DNA from 4 places in the Aeromonas rivuli genome. Region 4 is predicted to be linked to each of the others. Evidence: predicted binding sites of a transcription regulator. Region 4 holds the regulator's gene; each other region holds the start of a gene.
The links. The regulator sigma-54, encoded in region 4, starts transcription at its own class of promoters, with help from an activator protein. The targets are predictions, from matches to a motif close to TGGCACNGTTTTNGCTT.
Positions count from the first base shown of each region.

Region 1: the regulator sigma-54 is predicted to act here: its motif matches at 1,727-1,743, upstream of KYK33_RS04900 (CmpA/NrtA family ABC transporter substrate-binding protein).
Region 2: the regulator sigma-54 is predicted to act here: its motif matches at 2,373-2,389, upstream of flhA (flagellar biosynthesis protein FlhA).
Region 3: the regulator sigma-54 is predicted to act here: its motif matches at 1,562-1,578, upstream of flgA (flagellar basal body P-ring formation chaperone FlgA).

Region 1 is NZ_CP079742.1:1,013,638-1,017,847, forward strand. It holds gene KYK33_RS04885 (nitrate reductase) at 1-117, shown strand, start outside; gene cobA (uroporphyrinogen-III C-methyltransferase) at 114-899, shown strand; gene KYK33_RS04895 (ANTAR domain-containing response regulator) at 1,011-1,592, shown strand; gene KYK33_RS04900 (CmpA/NrtA family ABC transporter substrate-binding protein) at 1,975-3,360, shown strand; gene KYK33_RS04905 (ABC transporter permease) at 3,382-4,210, shown strand, end outside.
Region 2 is NZ_CP079742.1:2,992,013-2,996,222, forward strand. It holds gene flhF (flagellar biosynthesis protein FlhF) at 1-216, opposite strand, end outside; gene flhA (flagellar biosynthesis protein FlhA) at 233-2,335, opposite strand; gene flhB (flagellar biosynthesis protein FlhB) at 2,573-3,703, opposite strand; gene fliR (flagellar biosynthetic protein FliR) at 3,940-4,210, opposite strand, start outside.
Region 3 is NZ_CP079742.1:2,882,746-2,886,955, forward strand. It holds gene KYK33_RS13250 (CheR family methyltransferase) at 1-611, opposite strand, end outside; gene KYK33_RS13255 (chemotaxis protein CheV) at 630-1,541, opposite strand; gene flgA (flagellar basal body P-ring formation chaperone FlgA) at 1,776-2,381, shown strand; gene flgM (flagellar biosynthesis anti-sigma factor FlgM) at 2,471-2,791, shown strand; gene KYK33_RS13270 (flagella synthesis protein FlgN) at 2,788-3,204, shown strand; gene yfcE (phosphodiesterase) at 3,333-3,902, opposite strand; gene KYK33_RS13280 (peptide ABC transporter substrate-binding protein) at 3,902-4,210, opposite strand, start outside.
Region 4 is NZ_CP079742.1:464,855-469,064, forward strand. It holds gene lptA (lipopolysaccharide transport periplasmic protein LptA) at 1-511, shown strand, start outside; gene lptB (LPS export ABC transporter ATP-binding protein) at 515-1,240, shown strand; gene KYK33_RS02105 (RNA polymerase factor sigma-54) at 1,306-2,745, shown strand; gene hpf (ribosome hibernation promoting factor) at 2,767-3,054, shown strand; gene ptsN (PTS IIA-like nitrogen regulatory protein PtsN) at 3,057-3,503, shown strand; gene rapZ (RNase adapter RapZ) at 3,551-4,210, shown strand, end outside.

The DNA of each region.
Region 1 (4,210 bases), 550 kb from region 4:
GGGGTGAGCGAACTGGCGGGGCTGCAGGGGCTGCTTCAGTGCGGCAGCAACTGCGGCACCTGTCTGCCAGAGATTGACAAGCTATTGATACAACACCGCTTCCTGGAGTCAGCATGATGAAAAACTATCCGGAACAGACCGCCGTTCACATCGCTCTGGTGGGGGCAGGCCCTGGCCCTCTCGAGTTGTTGACCCTGAGGGCCTTGCGCCGCATCGAAGCGGCCGAGGTCGTGGTTTACGACCGCCTGGTGGGGGCCGAGATCCTCGCCATCATACCGGTCGGTGCGGCCCGCTTCGATGTGGGCAAGCGCTGTGGCGAGCCCAGCCCGAGCCAGCAGGAGATCAATGCCCTGCTGCTGGCGCTGGCGCGTACCGGCAAGCGAGTGGTGCGGCTCAAGGGGGGGGATCCGCTCATCTTCGGCCGGGGAGGGGAGGAGGCCCTCTATCTGGCCCATCACGGTTTTCGAGCCGAGCTGGTGCCCGGGATCACGGCGGCGCTCGGCTGCGCTGCCAGCACGGCCATCCCCTTGACCCACCGGGGGCTGGCTCGCTCGGTGACGTTGGTGACGGGCCATCTGCAGGGGGAAGAGAGCTTCAATGGTTGGCGCACCCTGGTCGGAGAGGGCCAGACCCTGGTCTGTTACATGGGGCTGGAACAGGCTGGCAAGATAGAGGCTGGCTTGCTGGGGGCGGGCGCCGATGGGGCGCTGCCGGTGGCCCTGATCGTGGCAGGGTGCAGCGAGCATGAGCGGGTGATCCGCTGCCGGCTCGGTGGCCTGGCCCGGGCCGCAGAGGCCCTGCGGGGCGCGACGCCAGTGCTCATCATTCTGGGAGAGGTGGTGGCGCTGCGTGATGAACTGGATCAACTGCTCACTGGCCTGGAGAGCCGGGTCGCCTGATCTACCCCCACTACCTAGAGCTGGATAATTTAGGGGTAGATTCAAACACTTGGCCCCCATGTTGCGTCAAAGAGAGCCTGTTCGATGGATTGAACTGACAAGAGGTGAGGCATGCAACATCAAGGCGGTAACTCTGAGGGGCGCCACTCCATACTGCTGATCCATGCCGATGACAGGATACAGGCCAACCGGCTGGGTATCCTGGTCAGCCATTATGGTCACAGCCCCCGCATCCTGGATGAGCGGGGGTTGCTGGGCGGCAAGATACAAGGGGACGGGCTGCTGATCAGCTGTCGGCGCTTCAGTGCCGAAATCAGGCTGGCCATGACCCAGGGGCAATTACTGCCCCGGATACTGTTTTGCGATCGTCTGACGGCGCAACAGCAGGCTGAGCTGCTGGCCCAGGGAGCCCTGGTGGTGCCCCATGGTTGTGGTGAGCGGGAACCTGTCGAGCAGTGGCTGCGACTGGCCCGTGCCCAGTTGGCCATGGTGCAGCAACAGCAGCAGGCTCAGGATGCATTGAAGGTGAAGCTGGAAGAACGACGGCTTATCGAGCAGGCCAAGGGGCGCTTGATGCGCCACCAGGGGCTGGATGAGGAGGCGGCTTACCAGGCGATGCGCAGCACCGCCATGGCCCAGAACCACAGCCTGGCGGAACTGGCCCGCCGTCTGCTCCAGGCGTTGCCCGCCTGAGAGGCGGCGTCACTCAGGCGACCCGAGCGAGGTGAGGGGGGATGGGTGGCCAACTTGGTGCAGATGCGCCGCGCTGGCGCACCCTGGCCCGACGCGCAGCCCCATTCGCCCGGTAGACAGGGCATGTGAGAAGTTGGCACGTATCCTGAATAGCTAATAGAGAGCAATAACAAGCCGGTGCCGCCAAGGGCGGACAGGCGCCAGGCCCTTCGGGGCTATCACCATGAGTGCTGGCACCATGAACGCTGGCACCATGAAAACTGGGCAATGTGGCCCCATCGACCATCAGGTCGGTGGGGCCTTTTTTTTGGCAAAACGGGGATGGCAACAACGCAACGGCGCGTGATGGCCAGACCCGGATGAGCGAAGTGAAGAGGTAACTATGAAGCCAAGAATGATGTGCAAAGGTGCGCTGCTGGCCATGTTGGCCTGGCCAGCCCTGGGGGCGGTAACGGCTGCGTCTGAGACGGTCAGCATCGGAGCCCCCGAGAAGGAAGAGCTCAAGCTGGGCTTCATCAAGTTGACCGACATGGTGCCCCTGGCGGTGGCCTATGAGCAGGGCTATTTCGAGGACGAGGGCCTCTATGTCACCCTGGAGGCTCAGGCCAATTGGAAGGTGCTGCTGGACAGGGTCATCGATGGCGAGCTCGACGGTGCCCAGATGCTGGCGGGCCAGCCCTTGGGAGCCCACATCGGCATCGGCACCCAGGCCGAGCTGGTGACCGCCTTCTCCATGGATCTCAATGGCAATGGCATCACGGTTGCCAACTCGGTGTGGCAGGCCATGCTGCCTCAGCTGGCCAAGCAGGCCGATGGCCAGGTGGTGCGCCCCGTCTCGGCCAGCAGCCTCAAGCCGGTGCTGGACCAGTACCGCCAGTCGGGCAAGGCCTTCAACTTCGGCATGGTGTTCCCCGTCTCATCCCACAACTACGAGTTGCGCTACTGGTTGGCGGCAGGGGGCGTACACCCTGGCTACTATGCCCCGCTCAAGGGGGATGACTCGGGTCAGCGTCAGGGGGAGGTGCGGCTCTCGGTCACCCCGCCCCCCCAGATGCCCGCCACCCTGGAGGCTGGCACCATCTCGGGTTACAGCGTGGGCGAGCCCTGGAACCAGCAGGCGATCGCCAAGGGGATCGGAGTCCCGGTCATCACCGACCTTGAGATCTGGCGCAACAACCCCGAGAAGGTGCTGGGCGTCACCCAGGCCTGGGCCGAACGCTATCCCAATACCCATGTCCGTCTGGTCAAGGCGCTGATCCGCGCCGCCCACTGGCTCGATGCCAACGACAATGGCAATCGCCGGGCGGCGGCCAAGCTGCTGGCTCGCCCCGATTACGTGGGGGCGGACGAAGGGGTGATCGCCGCTGCCATGACCGGCAGCTTCGAATACAACAAGGGCGACGTGCGCAGCCTGCCCGATTTCAATGTCTTCTTTCGCCATCATGCCACCTACCCCTACTACTCCGATGCCATCTGGTTCCTGACCCAGATGCGCCGCTGGGGGCAGATCCCCCAGGCGCAATCCGATGCCTGGTTCGAGCAGGTTGCCCGCGCCGTCTATCGGCCCGAGGTGTACCAGCAGGCGGCGCTGTCACTCATCGAGGAGGGCAAGCTCAAGGCGGCGGATTTCCCGGCGTTTGCGACCGAGAGCGGTTATCGCGGCCCGCAACAAGGTTTTATCGACGGCATCGTCTATGACGGTCGCCATCCCAATGACTATCTGAACCACTTTGCCATCGGCCTCAAGGGCGATGAACAGGTGCAGTGAAGCCAAGGACAAGGAGTCTTCATGATGAAAGCGACAGCGATCGGGCGCCTGCTGGCCCCCTGTTTCGGCATAGTGTTGTTTCTGCTCTGTTGGCAGCTGGGGGCCAGTCAGGTTAAGACTAGTCTGGGTACCTTGCCGGGCCCCGGGGCGACCGCCAGCCAGCTCTGGCAACTGGGCCAGGAGCACCTGGCCGAGCGGGAGCGCGAATCCGGCTTCCTGGCCCGCCAGGCCAGTCGCAATGCCGAGCGGCTGGCGGCGGATCCCGCTGCCAGCATCAAGGTGAGAGCCTACCCGGGGCGGGCGACCTTCTTCGACCAGATTGGCACCAGCTTGCTGACGGTGGCCACCGGCTTTGGGCTGGCGACCCTGCTGGCCGTCCCTCTGGGGATAGTGCTTGGCATACACCCGCAGCTCTATCGCATCGCCAATCCGGTGATCCAGCTGCTCAAGCCGGTCTCCCCCCTGGCCTGGCTGCCGCTGATCACCATGGTGGTGAGTGCCGTCTATGTGAGCCCGGATCCCTGGCTGGCAAAATCCTTCGTCAACTCGGCGCTGACCGTGGCCCTCTGTTCACTCTGGCCGACTCTGCTCAACACGGCGGTCGGGGTGAGCTCGGTGGACCCGGATCTCCATAACGTGAGCCGGGTGCTGCGGCTGCCCTTCCTGACGCATATCGCCAAGATAGTGCTGCCCAGCGCCTTGCCGATGATCTTCACCGGCATGCGCCTCTCCCTAGGCGTCGCCTGGATGGTGTTGATTGCCGCCGAGATGCTGGCCCAGAACCCGGGGCTCGGCAAGTTCGTCTGGGACGAGTTCCAGAGCGGCAGTTCCGCCTCCCTGGCCCGGATCA
Region 2 (4,210 bases), 1.8 Mb from region 4:
CGCAGACGAAATATTGACGCTCTCTTCGTTTAACTGACGGCGAACCGGCACATCCCTGGGCACAACGACCTGGGACTGATAGTCGATCGCGGCGACGATCTCGACGCCGCCGGTGACCTTTTTGTTGGACATGATGACGGCGTCCGGCCCGAGAGTCTCTTTGACTTCGGCCAGGGCCGTGCGCATATCCTTGGCAAAAAACCGCTTAATCTTCACCCGTCATCTCCGTTAACTAGTTCTGTCCTACCGCGCTGACAATACGGATCTGCTTGTCATCCGGTACTTCCTGATAGGACAGGACGCGCAATCCTGGAATGGCATTCTTGACAAACTTGGCCAGGGTATTGCGTAAAATCCCCGATGTCAGAAGCACCGCCGGTTGACCTTCCAATTCTTGTCGCTGGGTGGCCTCGAGCAGGGAGCGTTGCATCCGCTCCGCCAGGCCCGGCTCGATACCGGCTCCTTCGCCCCCACCCGCCTGCAAAGACTGATGCAATATGCGTTCCAACTCTGGTGCCAAGGTGATGACAGGCAACTCGGGATCCGGGCCCGCTATCTCCTGCACGATCAAACGGCGCAGGGCGATACGGCAGGCCGCGGTCAGCACCTCGGGATCCGGGCTGCGGGGGCCATATTCCACCAGGGTCTGCAGTATGGTGCGCATGTCGCGAATAGGCACGCCTTCATTGAGGAGATTCTGCAACACCTTGACCAGGTTACCCATGCTGATCACCTCGGGAACCAGCCCTTCCACCAGCTTGCTCTGATGCCTTCCTATCATGTCGAGCAGCTGTTGCACTTCATCGTGACCGAGCAGCAGCGCCGCCTGATTGGAGAGGATCTGGCTCATGTGAGTTGCCACTACCGTCGCGGCATCCACCACCGTATAACCCAGGGTCTGCGCCTGGGAGACCTGATCCTTGGCGACCCAGACCGCCTCCAGCCCGAAGGCGGGATCCTGGGTCGGGATACCCTGGATCTGGCCAAACACCTGGCCCGGGTTGATGGCCATCTCCTTGTCGTGATAGACGTTCGCCTCCCCCGTGCTCACCCCCATCAGGGTGATGCGGTATTGGTTCGGCGCCAGATCCAGATTGTCGCGGATGTGTACCGCCGGCACCAGAAAACCGAGCTCCTGGGAGAGCTTCTTGCGCACCCCCTTGATGCGGTTGAGCAGCTCACCCCCCTGGCTCTTGTCCACCAGGGGGATCAGCTGGTAGCCGACCTCGAGGCCGATGATGTCCACCGGCATGACGTCATCCCAGCTCAGGTCTTTCTGCTCGACCGGTGCATCGCCATTGGCCGGCAAGAGTTCACCGCTCGCCACCCTGGCCTTGTTCTGTTTCTCGCGGCGCAGCAACCACCAGGCACCGAGTGCCGCAGCGGCCCCGAGGCTGAGGAAGGCCAGGTGCGGCATGCCCGGCACCAGCCCCATCATCAGCAAAATAGTGGCGGAGATGACCAGGGCCTTGGGGTTGTCGAACAACTGGCTCAGCATGGCGGTGCCCATGTCCTGATCCGTGTTCTGGCGCGTCACTATGATGGCGGCGGCGATGGAGAGCAGCAGCGAGGGGATCTGGGCAACCAGGCCGTCACCTATGGCAAGCAGGGTATAGATCTCGGCCGCCTCGCCGAAGCTGAGATCGTGCTGCATCATGCCGATGATGAAGCCGCCGATGATGTTGATGAAGAGGATCATGATGCCCGCGATGGCATCCCCCTTGACGAATTTGGAGGCACCGTCCATCGAGCCGTAGAAGTCAGCCTCCTGGGTCACCTCGGCGCGGCGCTTGCGCGCATCTTCCTGATTGATGAGACCCGCATTGAGATCGGCATCTATCGCCATCTGCTTGCCGGGCATGGCATCGAGGGTGAAGCGGGCGCTGACTTCCGAGATCCGCCCCGCACCCTTGGTGACCACCACGAAGTTGATGATGACCAGGATGAGGAAGACGATGATGCCCACCGCATAGTTGCCGCCGATCACCACGTTGCCGAAGGCTTCGATCACATGACCCGCGGCGGCGCCACCATTGTGGCCCTCGAGCAGTACCACCCGGGTCGAGGCGACGTTGAGCGCCAGACGCAGCAGGGTCGCTATCAAGAGCACGGTCGGGAAGGCGGCAAATTCGAGGGGACGGCGGGTGTAGACGGCCACCAGCAAGACCACGATGGAGAGGGCGATGTTGAAGGAGAACAGGGTGTCCAGCATCAGCGGCGGTATGGGCAGCACCACCATGCCGAGGGAGGCCAGCACCAGTAGCGGTGTACCCAACCCCTTGCCCAGCAGTCCACGGTACTCTTTCAACCGGCCCAATGATGCCCGCACTGTCATGACGACTCTCAGTTCTTAACCCCAGATGGGCAGATTAAAGCAAACATCGAGCCAACAAAGCAATTCGTTGATTTTAAATGATTTTAATTTTACTGCGTCAGAAGTTTGTCATCGTCGGCGGTATTTGCGGCATTACGCAGGGAATGGCCAGATCCTTGGCCTCCGGTGCCCAGCGTTATTTGCGGTATTGCGGAGAAATAGCCAGATCCTTGGCCTCGGGTGCCCAGCGTTATTTGCTTATTTGCGGTATTCCGGGGGAATGGGCAGATCCTTGCCAAGAGGCTGAGGGCGGCGACCCCGGCCACGGCGGAATTTCTTGAGCTGATAGACGTAGGCCAGCACCTGGGCCACGGCGGCGAACAGCCCTTCGGGGATCTCCTGGCCAATCTCGGCGCTGTGGTAGATGGCGCGGGTCAGCCCTGGGGATGGCAGTATGGGGATCTCGTACTCGCGGCCTATCTCGCGAATTTTTAGCGCTATCTCGTCCACCCCCTTGGCCAGCACCTTGGGCGCTGCCCCCGGCTTGCTCTGATCATATTGCAGCGCCACCGAGTAGTGGGTCGGGTTGGTGATGATGACGTCCGCCTTGGGCACATCTCCCATCATGCGCCGCGCAGCCATCTCCATCTGCAAACGGCGGATCCGCCCCTTGACCTCGGGCTTGCCCTCGGAATCCTTGTACTCGTCCTTGACCTCCTGCTTGGTCATCTTGAGCTGACGAGCATGGTTCCAGCTCTGGAAGGGAATGTCGATGGCAACGATGGGCAGCAAGGCGCAGCACAGGATGATCAACATCCACAGAAACAGCTCTAGGGCATCGATGATGCCCCCCGGAAAGGCCTCAAGGGAGAGATTGAGCAGGTGGTTGAACTGACTCGACAGGGTCCACCAGGCGAACAGGCTGATGAAGACCACCTTGGCGATGGACTTGACAAGCTCCACCCAGGATTGCACCCCGAACATGCGCTTGAGACCGGCGAGCGGGCTGAGCTTGCTCCACTTGGGCATCATGGCCTGGGTAGAAAAGTTGAGGCCACCGAGCAGGGTATTGCCGACAAAGGCCGCCAGCGCCACCAGGGCGAACAGCAACCCCAGCGGGGCCAGCACCTCGCCGAGCAGGGTCGGCACCATGGCCCCCATGGCATTGGGATCGAATGCCTGCTCCCGCTCCAGGGTGAATCCCATGGTCATCACCTTGATCATGGCGGTGGCCAGCTGCCCCTTGATCATCAGCAGCCCGAACACGGCGGCCAACAGCACGCTGGCGGTCCCCAACTCCTTGGACCGGGCGATCTGCCCCTTCTCACGGGCCTGTTGCAGTCGCTTGCCGGTCGCCTGTTCACTGCGTTCCTGATCGGAATCAGCCATGGGGGCCGGCTCCGCAGAAACCCGGGGGCAGACTGCCCCACCTCAACCAGATCCCATTAACTATGGGCACGTTGCGGTCGCAACCTGGCAAGCCCCCCTGGCTCAGCCAACCCTCATTAACCATGGGCACGTTGAGGTAGCGACCTGGCAAGCACCCCTGGTTCAGCCAACCCCCATTAACTATGGGCACATTGCGGTCGCGACCTGGCAAGCACCCCTGGCTCAGCCAACCCCCATCAACCATGGGCACCTCCCAGACACTGGGTATCGATCAGCTGGCAGCTCGTCTCCTGCACCCGCTCCCAGAGGGCATCGAAGTGCCCCATGAAGCCGCCGATAGTGAGCCAGAGAATGAAGAGTCCCGACATCATGCTGACCGCAAACCCGATGCTGAAGATGTTGAGTTGAGGGGCCGCCCGGGTCATGACCCCGAACGCGAAGTTGATGAGCAGCAGGGCGACGATGGCGGAGAGGGACATCACCAGAGCGGCCTGGAACATGACCCCG
Region 3 (4,210 bases), 1.9 Mb from region 4:
CTTTCCAGCAGATTCAGGGGGCGGAAGGTTGTCAATTTTCTGACACGATCCACGACCCGCATCTTGTTGTCACCATGGGGCTCGAAGAATAACTTCTTGCGCTCTGGGGAGAGGCCGCGGGCCAGCGCCAGGCTGTCGTATACCCCCTCCTTGCACTGATTGAGCATGGTGGTGGAGATGTCTGTGCCGATGATCTGTACCCCGCCCGGCAAGGTACCAGGGCGTTTGACCTGCTGCTCCAGCGCCGACATGGCGATGGAGTAAGGCTCCTGACCCGAGGAGGAGGCCGCCGACCAGATCTTGATGGGGCGGCCACTCTTGCCCAGCTCCGGGAAGATCTTGTCGGTGAGCAGCTGGAAGGGATAAGCATCCCGAAACCAGAGGGTCTCATTGGTGGTCATGGCATCGACCACCGCCATCTTCAACTCCCGCTCACGCAGGCTCATGGAACGGGTCACCAATTCAGACAGACTCTCGATGCCAAACTGAGCCATCAAGGGGGACAGGCGGCTCTTCACCAGGTATTGCTTGTTGTCACCCAGCACAATTCCGCACTGCAGCGCCAGAAAGCTGCTGAATTGCTTATATAAGTCGTCTGACAGTGTCTTCATGTATGCGTTCTTCTTGTTTTAGAGTGCGCCTTGAACGGCCTTGGCCAACTCATCGGGCTGAAACTTGGCGATAAAATTGTTCGCCCCGACCTTCTGCACCATGGCCTGGTTGAACACCCCACTGAGGGAGGTGTGCAGGATAACATGTAAATCCTTCAGGCTGGGATTGTTGCGGATCTCGGCGGTGAAGGTGTAACCATCCATCTCGGGCATCTCTATGTCCGAGATGACCAGGGCGATTTGATCCTGGATGGGGCCATTTTTGGCCATCTCCAGCAGCATGTTGAGGGCCTCGCGGCCATCTTTTGCCAGCACGCATTGCACACCGATGGCATCGAGCGCCCGCTGCACCTGTTTGCGCGCCACCGAGGAGTCATCGGCCACCAGCACCGGCCGTCCCTGGGTATTGTGCTCTGCGCTCACCGCCACCAGCTCCTGGCTCACCTCGGTCGAGACCGGGGAGATCTCGTTGAGGATCCGCTCCACATCGAGGATCTCCACCAATTCGCCATCCACCTCGGTGACCGCCGTCATGTAGTTGATCCGTCCTGCCCCCTTGGGGGGTGGCAAGATAGATTCCCAGTTCATGTTGATGATGCGTTCGACCGACTGCACCAGGAAGCCCTGGATGGATCTGTTGTATTCCGAGATGATAATGAAGCACTTGGAGAGATCGGCGATGGGCCTGTTACCCATGGCCATGCTGATATCGATCACCGAGATAGTCTGGCCACGAATGTGCGCCACACCGCGAATGCAGGGATTGAGCTTGGGCATGACAGTCAAGGGCGGGCACTGCAACACCTCGCGCACCTTGAAGACGTTGATGCCAAATCGTTGACGCCCATTGAGTCGAAACAGCAGCAACTCCAGGCGATTTTGCCCGACCAGTTGAGTCCGTTGGTTTACCGAGTCCAGAATACCGGCCATACACACTCCCTAAAAACGCCTGGCATTATTCATGCATGTTGTGCATGCGCCATGTTGACTCGCGCCAGATTCCCAGCGGTTCCAGGAACCCATCTTGGCGCGAGCATAGTGAACAGTTGTCTTATACGTTATCCACTTATCGACCAGCGGACGAAAATGATTAACAGACTTTTCCTCATCCTGTTGCTGCTCAGCGGGGCCAACAAGGCCCTGGCGTCCGACATCAATGCCGGGTTGCAAACCCGGGCGGAGGAGTTCGTGCGCGATCAGCTCTCCTTGCCCCTCGATGCCCGTGCCGAGCTCAGTGCCGCCAGCATAGATACCCGCTTGCAGCTCACGGCCTGCGAGCATGATCTCGACATCAGCCTGCCTGCCAAGATGGAGATCAGACGCAACACCACTGTCTACCTCAAGTGCAACGAGACGCCGGGCTGGGATCTCTATCTGCCGGTGCGAGTCAGCATCCAGAAGCCTTATATCACCGTCTCGGAAGCCATCGCCAAGGGGGATATTCTCGGTCGCAACCAGCTTATCCAGGCCTACGAGGATCAGACCCTGATCCGTGGTGACTATATACAGGACATAGAGGCGCTGGTCGGTACTCGCAGCAAACGCGAACTCAGACCCGGCCAACCGCTGCGCCTGAATCAGATCTGTGTGATCTGCAAGGGCGATCAGGTTACCCTCATCGCCGAAAACAGCAGCATGCAGATCAAAACCATGGCGCGCGCCTTGCAAGATGGTAGCTTCGGCGACATGATCAAGCTGGTTAATATCAGGTCCGGCAGGACGGTACAGGGCAAGGTGAATTCAGTCGGCTCCGTTATTGTCAGCTTCTGAATGAATTTTTTGGTAATTTTCCCTAAAGTTCCGGTAGCTTAGACCGATAAACGGGTAAGCAGGCAGCAAAGCGAATAAAGGTAACCAAGATGGCTATTAACAATATCAACAACTTGGCAGGTAATCGGGTACAAAATACCGGTAACAGCCAGAGCAGCGTGGCCAAGTCGACCAACGGCGGACAAGATGCCCGCACCACTCAGGTCAAGGTCGATTCAGTCTCCCTGACCAGTGAGGCGCAACAGTTGCAACAAGTACAAAAAAACCTCAACTCGGCATCGACCGGGAATGAGAGCCGGGTGGAAAGCCTGAAGAAAGCCGTGGCCAGTGGCCAGTATCAGGTCAATGGCGAAGCCGTTGCCAAGAAGATGTTCAGCTTCGAAGCCAAGCTGGAAAAAACCCTGGGATGATGAGTCTGGCTGCACTGCTGCAACAACAGCATGATCAGCTGACCCAGATGCAGGGTTTGCTGAGCGAGGAGTTTGAACTGCTCAAGCAGCGCAGAGCCTTGGAGTTGCCGACCCTGGCAGAACGTAAACAGCAGTTGCTAGGTGCCATAGAGGCGCTTGATACCAGTCTGGCCCAGCAGCCCGATCTTCAGGATAGGCTCGCACACCAGCCGGATATCATGGCCAGGATCGCCGATGCGCTGGTCGCCTGCCAGCAACAAAACGATACCAATGGTCGCCTGCTGGAGCTGAGTATTGTCTCCAATCGTCGCCTGGCCGGTTTCCTGAACCAGCTGCGAGACAGAAACTCGCTCACCTATGATGCCAAGGGCAACACCCGCTCCGGCACCCGCTCCCCGGGGATCAAGGCCTAGCCTCTCCCGTCTGCCTTCCCGGCCCCTCAGGGCACCCTTTTCGCTTTACTCATCATCGATCTTCACTCGTGAGCCGCCCAACCATCGGGCTGGGCACTCAGGTTCACCACTGTCATCTCCCCCCCTGCTCAGGCAGACCCCTCTGCCAGAGAGAGCCGCTGCAGCACCCGTCCATCCTGCGCCGCCCGCAGACTCAGCTCCCCCGCTTCATAGCAGACCAGGCTGGCAGGCAGCTCGCCCCGGGGAAAACAGAGAGAGCCCGGATTGACCATGACCCGCCGTTGCTCGCCCTGCCCTGTGCGCCTCAGCTCGGGCAGGTGGGTATGACCGCTCAGATAGAGGCTGCCCGGCGGCAGAGGCACGGCATCGGCGTGGTAGAGATGACCATGACTCATGAACCAGCGCCGCCCATCGACCAGCAGTTGGTTGTAGGGCGCCATCATGGGGAAATCGAGAAGCATCTGATCCACTTCCGAATCACAGTTCCCTCGCACCGCCAGAATGCGACTGGCCAGGCCATTGAGTCGTGCGGCCAGCGCCGCCGGCTGGTAGCCCTCGGGGACGGGATTGCGCGGACCATGGCTCAGCAGGTCCCCGAGCAGCAGCAAGTGATCCGGCTGCCAGGGCCCGAGCCAGGCCATGACACCGTCAAAGGCGCTCAGGCTGCCATGCAGATCAGAGAGAATGGCGAGTCTCATCACTTGGCCCCTGAAGGAGTCACGAAATAGAGATCCTTGGTGGCGATCGCCCCCTTGAGATTGCTGCTGGGCAAGCCACGCAATTGGGGATCGACCAGCCGCATCTGGTTGTAGTGATAGAGGGGGATGACGGGCACATCCTGCTCTATCAGACGCTCGGCCTGCTGATAGAAGTGGTTGCGGCGCTGCTCATCCAGGGTCGCCGCGGCCTGCTCTAACAGTTGATCATAGTGAGGGTTGCAGTAGCCACTCTCGTTTTGCGGATCCAGGCAGCGCAGGGCATTGAGCATGGCAGAGGGTTCCACATA
Region 4 (4,210 bases):
TCTGGCCGTCCTGGCACTGCTGCTGTGCGGTGGCGTCAACGCCAAAGAGTCCGACTTCGCCGAGAAGGTGTATGTGGACGCCGTCAAGCAGATCGCCGAGATGCAGGATAATCGCGTCACCTTCAGTGACGATGTGATCATCACCCAGGGCACCATCAAGATTAAGGCCGACAAGGTCGTGGTGATCCGCTCCGGCGAGAAGGGTGCCGAGGTGATGACCGCCTATGGCAAGCCCGCCACTTTCTTCCAGATCCTCGATAACGGCAAGCCGGTCAATGCGCACGGTGACAGCATCCGCTATGAGCTGAAGAACCGCCTGGTGACCATTACCGGCAACGGTGAACTCAAGCAGGAGGACAGCCAGGTCAACGGCGACCTCATTCGCTATGACATCGTCAAGCAGAAGATGATCGCCGAGAGCAAGGGGGAGACCAATCGCGTCAAGACGGTCTTCCTGCCTGATCAGGTTGAGAACTTCGACAAGCCCGCCGACAAGAAGCAGGACAAATAAACCATGGCCGTGTTGAAAGCAGCAGGGCTGCAGAAGAGCTACAAGAAGCGCATGGTGGTCAGTGATGTCAGCCTGGAAGTGGGCACTGGCCAGATCGTGGGTCTGCTCGGCCCGAACGGTGCGGGCAAGACCACCTCTTTTTACATGATTGTTGGCCTGGTGCAGCGCGATGCGGGCCTTATCACCATCGATGAGCAGGACATCAGCCTGCAGCCCATGCATATCCGTGCCCGCAATGGCATCGGTTACTTGCCGCAAGAAGCGTCCATTTTTCGTCGCCTCTCCGTCTATGACAACCTCATGGGGGTCATGCAGACCCGCAAGGGGCTGAGTCGGGAGGAGCGTGAAGACAAGGTTGAACAGCTGCTGGAAGAGTTCAGCATCACCCACATTCGCGACAACCTGGGCCAGAGCCTGTCCGGTGGCGAGCGACGCCGAGTCGAGATAGCCCGTGCCCTGGCCGCCGAACCGCGCTTCATCCTGCTGGATGAGCCCTTTGCCGGGGTAGATCCCATCTCCGTCATCGACATCAAGAAGATCATCCAGCACCTCAAGGAGCGGGGCCTGGGTGTGCTTATCACCGACCACAACGTGCGGGAGACGCTGGACGTGTGCGAGAAGGCCTATATCGTCAGCCATGGCCAGATGATAGCGGAAGGCACTCCCGCCGAGATCCTGGCCGATGAACAGGTCAAGCGTGTCTATTTGGGCGATCAATTCAGTCTATAGTAAGGGGAAATCACCCTTTGCTGCCTGATGACCGCCTCGCTGAATATAAGGATATCCCGACGTAGATGAAGCCGACACTCCAGTTGCGCCTCGGTCAGCAATTGACCATGACGCCACAGTTACAACAAGCGATTCGTCTGCTCCAGCTCTCCTCATTGGAACTTCAGCAGGAGATCCAGCAAGCCCTCGATAACAACCCCCTGCTCGAGCAAGAAGAGGCCGAGCTGCAGGAGACCCATGCCGAGGTCAAGCAAGACGAGAGTCAGCTCGACAGCAGCGAGGCCATGGCGCAGGAACAGATGCCTGACGAGTTGCCGGTCGACAGCAGCTGGGATGATGTCTACTCCGCCGGTACTGGCCAGAGTGCAGGGCCCGTCTTTGAGGGGGAAGAGAGCGTCTATCAGGGGGAAACCACCGAGAACCTGCAGGACTACCTGCTGTGGCAGATGCGACTCACCCCCTTCAGCGATGTCGATGCCGCCATCGCCCTGGCCATCATCGATGGCATTGATGAGTCCGGTTACCTGACCAGTCCTCTGGAGGATATCCGGCAGGCGGTGAGCAGCGAAGAGGTTGAGGTAGAGCTCGACGAGGTGGAAGCCGTGCTCAAGCGGGTGCAGCATTTCGATCCCGTGGGCATCGCCGCCCGTTCGGTGCAAGAGTGCCTGCTGATCCAGTTAGGTCAGTTCAGCCCCGATCTGCCCTGGCTGGCCGAGGCGCGGGAGGTGATTGGCGAGCACATGGATTTGCTGGGCAATCGTGATTATCGCACCCTGGCGCGCAAGACCCGCCTCAAGGAGGGGGATCTCAAGGAGGTCATCGACCTTATCCAGCAGCTCGAGCCGAGGCCCGGCAACAGGGTGGTGCAGAGTGACTCCCAGTATGTGATCCCGGATGTGTCCGTCATCAAGCGTCAGAATCGCTGGGTGGTGGAGCTCAATCCGGATTCGGCACCGCGCATTCGGGTCAACGAGACCTATGCGGCCATGGCCCGCCAGGCGCGTACCAGCCAGGATACCCAGTTCATTCGCTCCCATCTGCAAGATGCAAAATGGTTCATCAAGAGCCTGGAGAGCCGCAATGAGACGCTGCTGAAAGTTGCCACTTGCATCGTGGAGCAGCAGCAGGGGTTCTTTGAATATGGCGAAGAGGCCATGAAACCCATGGTGCTCAACGACATCGCCGAGGCGGTGGAGATGCATGAATCGACTATTTCCCGGGTGACTACCCAGAAGTACATGCATACCCCGCGCGGCATCTTCGAACTGAAGTATTTTTTCTCCAGCCACGTCAATACCGAAGGAGGAGGTGAATGTTCATCGACTGCAATTCGCGCCCTGATCAAGAAGCTGGTGACGGCGGAGAACCCGGCGAAACCGTTAAGTGATAGCAAGATCGCGGATTTGTTGGCCGAACAGGGTATTATGGTGGCACGACGCACGATCGCCAAATACCGTGAATCCTTGTTGATACCACCGTCCAATCAGCGCAAACGCCTGGTTTAGGCAAAACAAAAGGAAGACGTTATGCAAATTAACTTGACCGGACACCACGTAGAGATCACCGAAGCACTACGTGATTATGTGAATAACAAGTTTGCCAGACTCGAGCGTCACTTTGACCAGATCAACAATGTTCACGTGGTGTTGAGCGTAGAAAAACTGAACCAGATTGCCGAAGCCAAGCTACACGTCAGCGGGGGCGAAGTGTTCGCCAACTCACAACATGCAGATATGTATGCTGCGATAGATAGCCTGCTCGACAAACTTGATCGACAGATCATCAAGCACAAAGACAAGCTAAATCAAAAATAACTATGCAACTTGAACACATACTGAGTCGGGACTGCACCAAGAGTGCGGTCCCTTGTACCAGCAAGAAACGCGCCCTGGAAATCATCAGCGAACTGGCCGCCGAGCGGCTGGGAACCTCACGCCAGGCCCTGTTTGAATGTCTGCTTGCCCGTGAAAAAATGGGTAGCACCGGCATAGGTGCCGGGATCGCCATTCCCCACGGTCGTATCGGCGACGAGTTCCCGCCAACGGCCGTCCTGATGACCTTCGCAGAACCCATCCCCTTTGACTCCATCGACAATCAGCCCGTCGATCTGCTGTTTGCGTTGCTGGTGCCGGAGAGCGAGTGCAAGCAGCACCTCAAGACCCTCTCCCTGATGGCATCCAAGCTCGGTGACAAGGCGGTGTGCCGCCAGTTGCGCCAGGCCAGCAGCGATGATGATCTCTACCAGATCATGATCTCCGCCTGATGGGCATCACTCAGCTCTAATCAATCCTTGTTGTGGGAGGGCGCAAGATGCAGCTCATCGTAGTCAGTGGCCGATCCGGGTCGGGCAAGACAGTCGCCCTGCGGGTGCTGGAAGATCTCGGTTATTACTGTGTCGACAACTTGCCGGTCAATTTATTGCCCCAGCTGATCGTGTCGGTACAGAGTCAGTACGACAAGCTGGCGGTCAGCATAGACGTGCGCAATCTGCCCAGCGATCCGGAGCGGCTAGAGACGCTGCTTGCTCAGGTGCGCAACGATGGCCGGGTGCAGTACAGCAGCTTCTTCTTCGATGCCGAGAACAGTACTCTGCTCAAGCGCTATGGCGAGAGCCGCCGCCTGCACCCGCTGTCTCGCAAGCGCCTCTCATTGGACGAGGCGATCCGTGAAGAGACCCATCTGCTGGCGCCTATCTCGGCCAGCGCCGACCTGCGCATCGACACCACAAGCCTCAGCATCCATGACCTGAGCGAGCTCATCAAGACCCGGGTGCTCGGCAAGAAAGAGAACGAGCTGGTGCTGGTGTTCGAGTCGTTCGGCTTCAAATATGGCATTCCCAAGGATGCCGACTTCGTGTTCGATGCCCGCTTCCTGCCCAATCCGCACTGGATCCCCGAACTCAAGCCCTTTACCGGCAAGGACGAGCCCGTGGCTCGCTACCTGGCCAGTCAGCCGGACGTGATGCAGTTC